Regions from separate parts of the Planomicrobium sp. MB-3u-38 genome, predicted to be linked through region 2. Evidence: riboswitches for the same ligand, from Rfam matches in the RefSeq annotation. Region 2 holds a riboswitch; the other holds the start of a gene.

Region 1 (3,451 bases), on a different contig from region 2:
TGATAAATACCTGATTGCGGAACTGATCAACGAAGAAGTCATGAAGGATTCGGAACCTGACGATATGGTCCAAAATGAACAATTCATCAAGCAGGTCATAGAAGCCCGAGCAGGTTTCGTAGAATTGCTCGGAACTTCCCTGATAAATTCCTGTGACGAAAAAAAGGTTTACGAAGCCATTGATTCCTGGGGCTTCGCAACTGGCCGCTATTTCCTGGAAGCGAATATGATGCTGGACGCAGCTCTTGCTGAATCTTCTTTATACCGCAAACATTTGGCGAAATTGATCAGAAGTGAAGGGAAACTTCAAAGTATCCCTATGGAGACTTTGTTCGATGGGATGGAATTTTTCCATACACTTTTGGATCACGCTATGTATTCTTACAGCAGCGCCTATATCGATGCATATCAGGAAAGACTCACTGCAGCGCGACAGGAATTTTTCGAACTTTCCGCTCCAGTGGTGCCGATCGCTGATAAAGTAGCGATTTTGCCGCTTGTTGGAGATCTTGAAATTGACCGTGCTCAGTTCATCCTTGAGAAAACACTGACAGCTGCCAATAAACTCCGGATTTCCACATTGGTGATCGACCTGTCCGGCGTAGTCAAAGTGGATTCAATGGTGGCTGAACAAATCATTAAGATTGTTCAGGCACTCAATATGGTGGGTGTTAAAGCGATTTTGACCGGCATCCGTTCAGAAATTGCGATTACGCTGTCCCAATTGGCTATCGACACGCGTTCACTCGTAACGGGCGGCAGCTTGAAGCAGACACTTGAGAAGCTTGATTTCACTAAATTATAATTGAACACGAAAAAACGCTGAAGCGCGATGCTCCAGCGTTTTTTTCGTTCATATGAATTAAGCCCGGATATTGCCGGCTTCGAGAAGCTGACGTAGGGTGACAGTTTCTTCGTCGTTCAACGGAATCATCGGCAAGCGGACTTTGCCCGTCTCGACGCCGAGTAATTGTAAAGCAGTTTTTACCGGTACAGGGTTTGGTGCTGCAAACAGCGCGTTCATGACCGGAAGCAGTTTGCGGTGCTGGGCTGCCGCTTCTTTGATGTTGCCGCTTGTAAAGTTTGTGATCATCTCCTGCATTTCATTGCCGATGATATGGGAAGCCACGGAAACGATGCCATCCGCGCCAATTGCCATCAGCGGAAGCGTCAAACCATCGTCGCCGCTGTATACCGTAAAGCCGTCCGGCGTGCCATCGATGATCATTGACGCAGCGTCAAGGTTGCCGCTGGCTTCTTTGACAGAGACGATGTTGCTGACAGCGGACAAACGGATGATTGTTTCAGGTGCCATATTGACAGCGCTGCGGCCGGGGATGTTGTAAAGCATGATCGGCAGGCGAGTTGCTTCGGCAATGGCTTTGAAATGCTGGAATAAGCCTTCTTGCGCGGGCTTATTATAATAAGGCGTGACAAGCATGATGCCATCGACACCTGCTTCTTCCGCTTGCTTTGTCAACGCAATCGATGAACGGGTATCGTTTGAACCGGTTCCTGCTATGACGGGAATGCGGCCGTTCACTTTCTCTGCAGTAAATTTGAACAGCGCCAATTTTTCAGCTGCCGTCAAAGTCGGCGATTCACCGGTAGTGCCGGCAACGACGAGGCCGTCAGAACCGTTGGCGATGAGGTGCTCTATCAATTTTTCTGTGGCTGGAAAGTCAATATCGCCGTTTGCGTCAAAAGGCGTGACCATCGCAGTGATGATTTTTCCGAAGTTCATAATATCCCATCCTTTATTAATTTTTTTAGTTCGATCCGAGGTGTGGTCATCTGCTTAGTGCCACATCAGAAATTATCTATGGCCATAAAAAAAGCAGCGGCGAAGGGCCGCTGCTGCTGCGCAAACACAAACGGGATGTGTTGCTGTGCGTCAGATAGCCCTCCATGCGTCAAAAGCCGCATGACAATCCGGCATCTCTTAAATGCAGGACCAGCAACGGAAATCAGGGGCTTTCCGCCGCTTCGGCAAATATCCCTTCCGGCAGAAGTCGGCGGAGCCCGTGCTCCTCAATCTGCTTACTGATGATAATTGCGCCTCTATCCTCACTTCCCTGTAAAGGAAGCAAGAACTATTGAATTAGCTCGACTTTATCAAAATACGCTGTTATTTGCAAGAAGAATCGGGTATTGAAAGACAAGGCCAGCACTCAGGGCAAGCAGAATTGGGGGAGAACAGCATGAAGGAATTTGAAGGCGACCAATATTTGAATATCGCGACAGAAGGCACACAGTGGATTTCTGAAGCCACACTTCACCACAACAGGTATGAACCAACCCCATATTTGCATTTAAAGGAATTATTCAATCGCCATCCTCTTGGCGTCGACGATGGACTGGTGGATTTCGGCAGCGGCAAAGGACGGCTGAATTTTTATGCGCACGACCGCTTCGGCTGCCGTTCCACAGGCATTGAGCTGAATACCAGCTTTTTTACGGAGGCGCTGAAAAACCTCGAAACTTATAACCGTAAAGGAAAAAATCATAGAGCTGCAGGGCGCATCGACTTCCGTGAAGGCTTAGCTCAGGACTATCATATTCAACCGGAAGATACGGTCTTTTACTTTTTCAACCCTTTTTCTGAGCAGATATTCATGAAAATCGTAGACAATATTCTATTGTCCGCTGAAAACTTTCCGAGAGATCTGACAATCATCCTCTATTATCCTTCCACCGAATACATCGACTATCTGGAACGCGGCAACCTGTTTAAATTGAAGGAACAAATTGGTTTGCCGGAATTCAATAAAGATCCTTCAGAGCAATTTTTAATTTACAAATATACTCAGCAAGAGATTTAACGAATCTTACAAATGGGTATAAACAATTGAAATGAGACAGAAACGGATGTGGTCCTATGAAGTGGAGAGGCCGGAGAGGCAGTGCGAATGTAGAAGACAGAAGAGGAAGCGGCGGAGGTAAAGGATTGGCAGTCGGCGGCGGGCTCGGCGGTATTGTGCTGATCCTGATCGTGACATTCCTCGGAGGAGATCCGGGCATCCTGCTTGATGGTATGGGCGGAAATGGTTCCGGCGGCAGCAGTACAGGTGAACCTTATCAGGCGACCGAACAGGAAGAAGAATTGGCTGACTTCGTATCTGTCGTACTCGCGGATACGGAAGAAGTGTGGACCGAAGTTTTTGCAGAAGAAGGCATGCAATATGAAGAGCCGACACTTGTCCTCTTTACGGACAGTGTACAGTCCGCCTGCGGTACTGCCGGTGCGTCGGTGGGTCCTTTTTATTGTCCTGCAGATTATAAGCTTTATATCGATTTGGATTTTTACGGTGAATTGCAGCGTCAATTCAATGCGCCTGGTGATTTTGCCATGGCGTACGTCATTGCCCATGAAGTCGGGCATCATGTGCAGAATCTGCTCGGCGTGATGCAGGAAGTGCAGCCGCTGCGCAATCAATTGAGTGAAGAAGAA
Region 2 (3,451 bases):
AATAATAATTCCGGTGCGGCTTCAATCATGATGGTTCCGGCAATCGGCAATAGAATACCGAAAGAACCCCATGATGTGCCTGTTGAGAATGCCATGACACCAGCCAGCAGGAATAATAATACCGGAAGAACTGAAACCGGTATATTTCCTTCACTTACAATCCCTGCAAGATACGTACCTGTTTCAAGCGCTCCGATCAGGTAAGTCAATGACCAGGCGAAGATCAGAATCAGGACAGCACCGATCATTGATTTGATCCCTGCCCAGATTCCTTTGCCGATCCATCCGGCATTGGCAGTTTCATTTTTATTCATTTGCAGCAAGTAAAGCACGATGGATGTGATGGTCCCAAGAAGTCCACCCACCAATAACGATAAAGGAACATCCGTATTTTCAAAAATCAGCCAGACATCCATTTGCTGGCCTGCGTTCTGATAACCCGTCCACAACATTGCGGCGATGGTGCCGGCAACCAATACAAGAATTGGAAGCAGTAAATCAAGAACACGTCCGTGGGAATGGGATGGAAATTCTTCTTTCATTTCTCCAGGAATCGATTTATCCGGATCGTAAAGCTGACCGTTTTCGATTGCATTGATTTCGTGTTTTTTCATTTCCCCGAAATCGACATCACGGTAGGCAACGAAGAAGACGATCGCCAGTGCAGCAATCACGTAGAAGTTCATCGGCGCCATCCATAGGAATGCTTCCAAAGCCGAATACTCTACGAATGTCTGCCCGGCCAGAATCGTAGCGATGATCCCGATGATTGCGGCGCCCCAGCTCGATACCGGTGAAACCACGCAGACAGGAGCTGCCGTAGAATCGATGAAATAAGCGAGTTTCGCTCGAGATACTTTATAACGGTCCGTTATTGGACGAGCAACCTGTCCGACCGCCAATGCATTGAAATAATCATCGATGAAAATGACAATGCCGAGCGCTACTGTAAGAACTTTTGCTCCGCGGCGTGATTTGACCCGTTTTGATGCCCAGTCAGCAAAAGCATGGCTTCCTCCGGACAAACTGACGAAAGCAGTTATGATGCCAAGCAATAATAGGAATAGAAGAATAAAGACATTATATGCATTAAAGCCTTCATCCCAGAAGATCACTTGAAATGATGTAAATAATTCCTGCATTGCACCAACCGGCGCGAATGACGTTAGAATGAGCGCCGCTGAAATGATACCTACGCCCAATGATAATAATACCCGCCGGGTCAGCAATACCATGACGATTGCGATAATCGGCGGCAGGATCGAGAAGATCGTGTTTTCCATGAATAGTTTCCTCCTATTTTTTGATGGAATAGAATGGAGAAAAAAAAAGCCGGCTCTATCCTAAGGGACAAGTCGGCTTCCTACAATTCGTCTGTGCGGTAAAACATCAAACAACCCTGTAGCTCTCCATTTATGCAAGCATAAATGACAGTGACATCCCTTTTAAGGATGCCCCCAGCCTCACTTTCCGGTGACAACGGAAAATGGACTTCGGCAAAACCGCCTTTCAAATATGATCATCGCTGTCACGCTCACATATCTTACTCATCAGTTTTGCAGCCTCTACCCATCGATATACAATTCTTTGTTAGCATATACTAAAATTGTTTTGAAATCAAGGTCAATTTCATCCAGTTCTCCTACCGCACCATGTTCCGCGAAAAATAACCGCTGAATACGTCCCGGATGAACTCCGGCATAAAATAAGTTTTGGCTGAACGTTTGAATTCCGGAAAGAAATATCCGAATGTGAACATATCCAAAGTGATGAGTTTATAAATTTGATCACTGTCAGCAATGTGCCCATTTATATATAATTGATGATTGTCCAGATCCATTCCCGTACGGATCATCTTACCGAAAACTGCACCTCTGAAACCCAATCCTTTCAACTCAAGCTGTGGCCATTCAGCATTCATTGACTGAAGATATATCTCCTTCAGCTCAGCACCGCTCAGTTCGATCATGCACGGATTTATGGGATGAGGAAGCATCTGATGGAAATCGTAGCGTGTTATTTCACCAAGCGGCATGTCCTGCATAAACAAGCCGGCGTTGAACAGCGCACAATCCGCCCCCGAGAACTCGATCATGGCCTTGCCGAACAACTGGGCCATCTCAGATTCCTTAAACCATTCGGCTTTAAGGGCTGCATCATTATAAAACACAGCATCCCTCATCAATTCTTTCCCGTGTTCCCGAAGCTTCTGGTCATAATTTTCGTCAGGATTCTCTAATTTCTCTGTTTCAATTAAATACGCTTTTTTCTTTTTCAGATCTTCTTCTATAATAACGTGCCCCAGATAAGCGCCGAACTTGCCTGCAGCTCCGAGCAGTACATTGCCAATTTCTTTTCCTTCATGAAAAATATGGTGGGTGTGCGCCCCTAATATCAAATCGATTTCCGGACAGCTTTCGGCTAGAAGTTCATCTTCTCTTATCCCCAGATGCGACAAGCAGACAATAAAATCTGTTTCAGACTTGACCTCTTCGACGGCCTGCAGAATGGAGTCCCGGGCTGCAGTCACTTTCCAGCCCAGCCTTTCATAAAAAGGTGTGAATTCGGCTGTGGCACCGACAAGGCCAATCCGTTTGCCTTCAGGTGTCCTGATGATTTTATACGGCTTGGCCCAATCCGGCCGTTCGCCGTTTTCAGCTATGAGGTTGGATAGGATGATATCAAAATCCGCATCCCTGTATAATTCATCCAATTCCTCTTTCGATAAAGTGATGCCTTCGTTATTGCCTATTGTCACTGCATCGTAACCCGCTTCATTCAACAATTTCACATTACCTTTCCCCGCTGTGCCTTCAGTGAACGGATGCGAACGGTCCACATGGTCACCGATATCCAAAATGAGACAGAAATCGCCCATTTCTTCGTGCCACTGCTTCCGTTCAGCCAAAAAAGCATGGATACTTGGCCAATTGCCAAAATGGCTGTGCAGATCATTTGTGTGATAGATATGAATAGTTTCAGCCATTTTAAAACACCTCTTTATCGCCTCTCGTTAAAATTCCCCTTCAAACAGATCCAATTGCTTGGGAGCCAGATCTTCGAAGGTCAAGTCATTCATCTGCTGGAATTGCTTTGCATCTCCTGCTGCATGCCCGCCGGAGTTATTATTAAAAATGACATAGACATTGTCGGCCTGTTCAGCCAGCTTATTTGCCGCTCTGCTTATTTCTGTTAACTCTTCCTGGTTATAGTCATATAAATAACGGACTTCACGCCATTTTTTCGAGTTCCCTACATTCTGCCATCCGTGAACATTGCGGCCATGCAGCCTGAACAGTACCTTATCTTTTCGGGTTGAGACTGGCACCAGCGGAATCGAGCCATCACCCGCTTGCGGCTCATCACAAACTGAATGGATCAAGTTAAGCTCCTGCAGAAATTCGAACGTTTTCTCACGGAACCCTTCTGCATACCAGGATTGATGCCGGAA

What was found. Region 2 has a riboswitch for lysine ahead of CXF70_RS14925 (Na+/H+ antiporter NhaC family protein). Riboswitches for the same ligand answer to the same signal wherever they lie in the genome.
Region 1: it holds a riboswitch for lysine, as region 2 does, so the genes downstream of both, dapA (4-hydroxy-tetrahydrodipicolinate synthase) here and CXF70_RS14925 (Na+/H+ antiporter NhaC family protein) in region 2, are expected to answer to the same signal.

What each region holds. Positions count from the first base shown of each region.
Region 1 is NZ_PJBO01000037.1:78,174-81,624, forward strand. Features, by position in the region: gene CXF70_RS08445 (STAS domain-containing protein) at 1-805, shown strand, start outside; gene dapA (4-hydroxy-tetrahydrodipicolinate synthase) at 863-1,744, opposite strand; lysine riboswitch at 1,892-2,072, opposite strand; gene CXF70_RS08455 (class I SAM-dependent methyltransferase) at 2,202-2,822, shown strand; gene ypfJ (KPN_02809 family neutral zinc metallopeptidase) at 2,879-3,451, shown strand, end outside.
Region 2 is NZ_PJBO01000071.1:137,478-140,928, reverse strand. Features, by position in the region: gene CXF70_RS14925 (Na+/H+ antiporter NhaC family protein) at 1-1,283, opposite strand, end outside; lysine riboswitch at 1,395-1,576, opposite strand; gene CXF70_RS14920 (bifunctional metallophosphatase/5'-nucleotidase) at 1,643-2,986, opposite strand; gene CXF70_RS14915 (DUF72 domain-containing protein) at 3,014-3,451, opposite strand, start outside.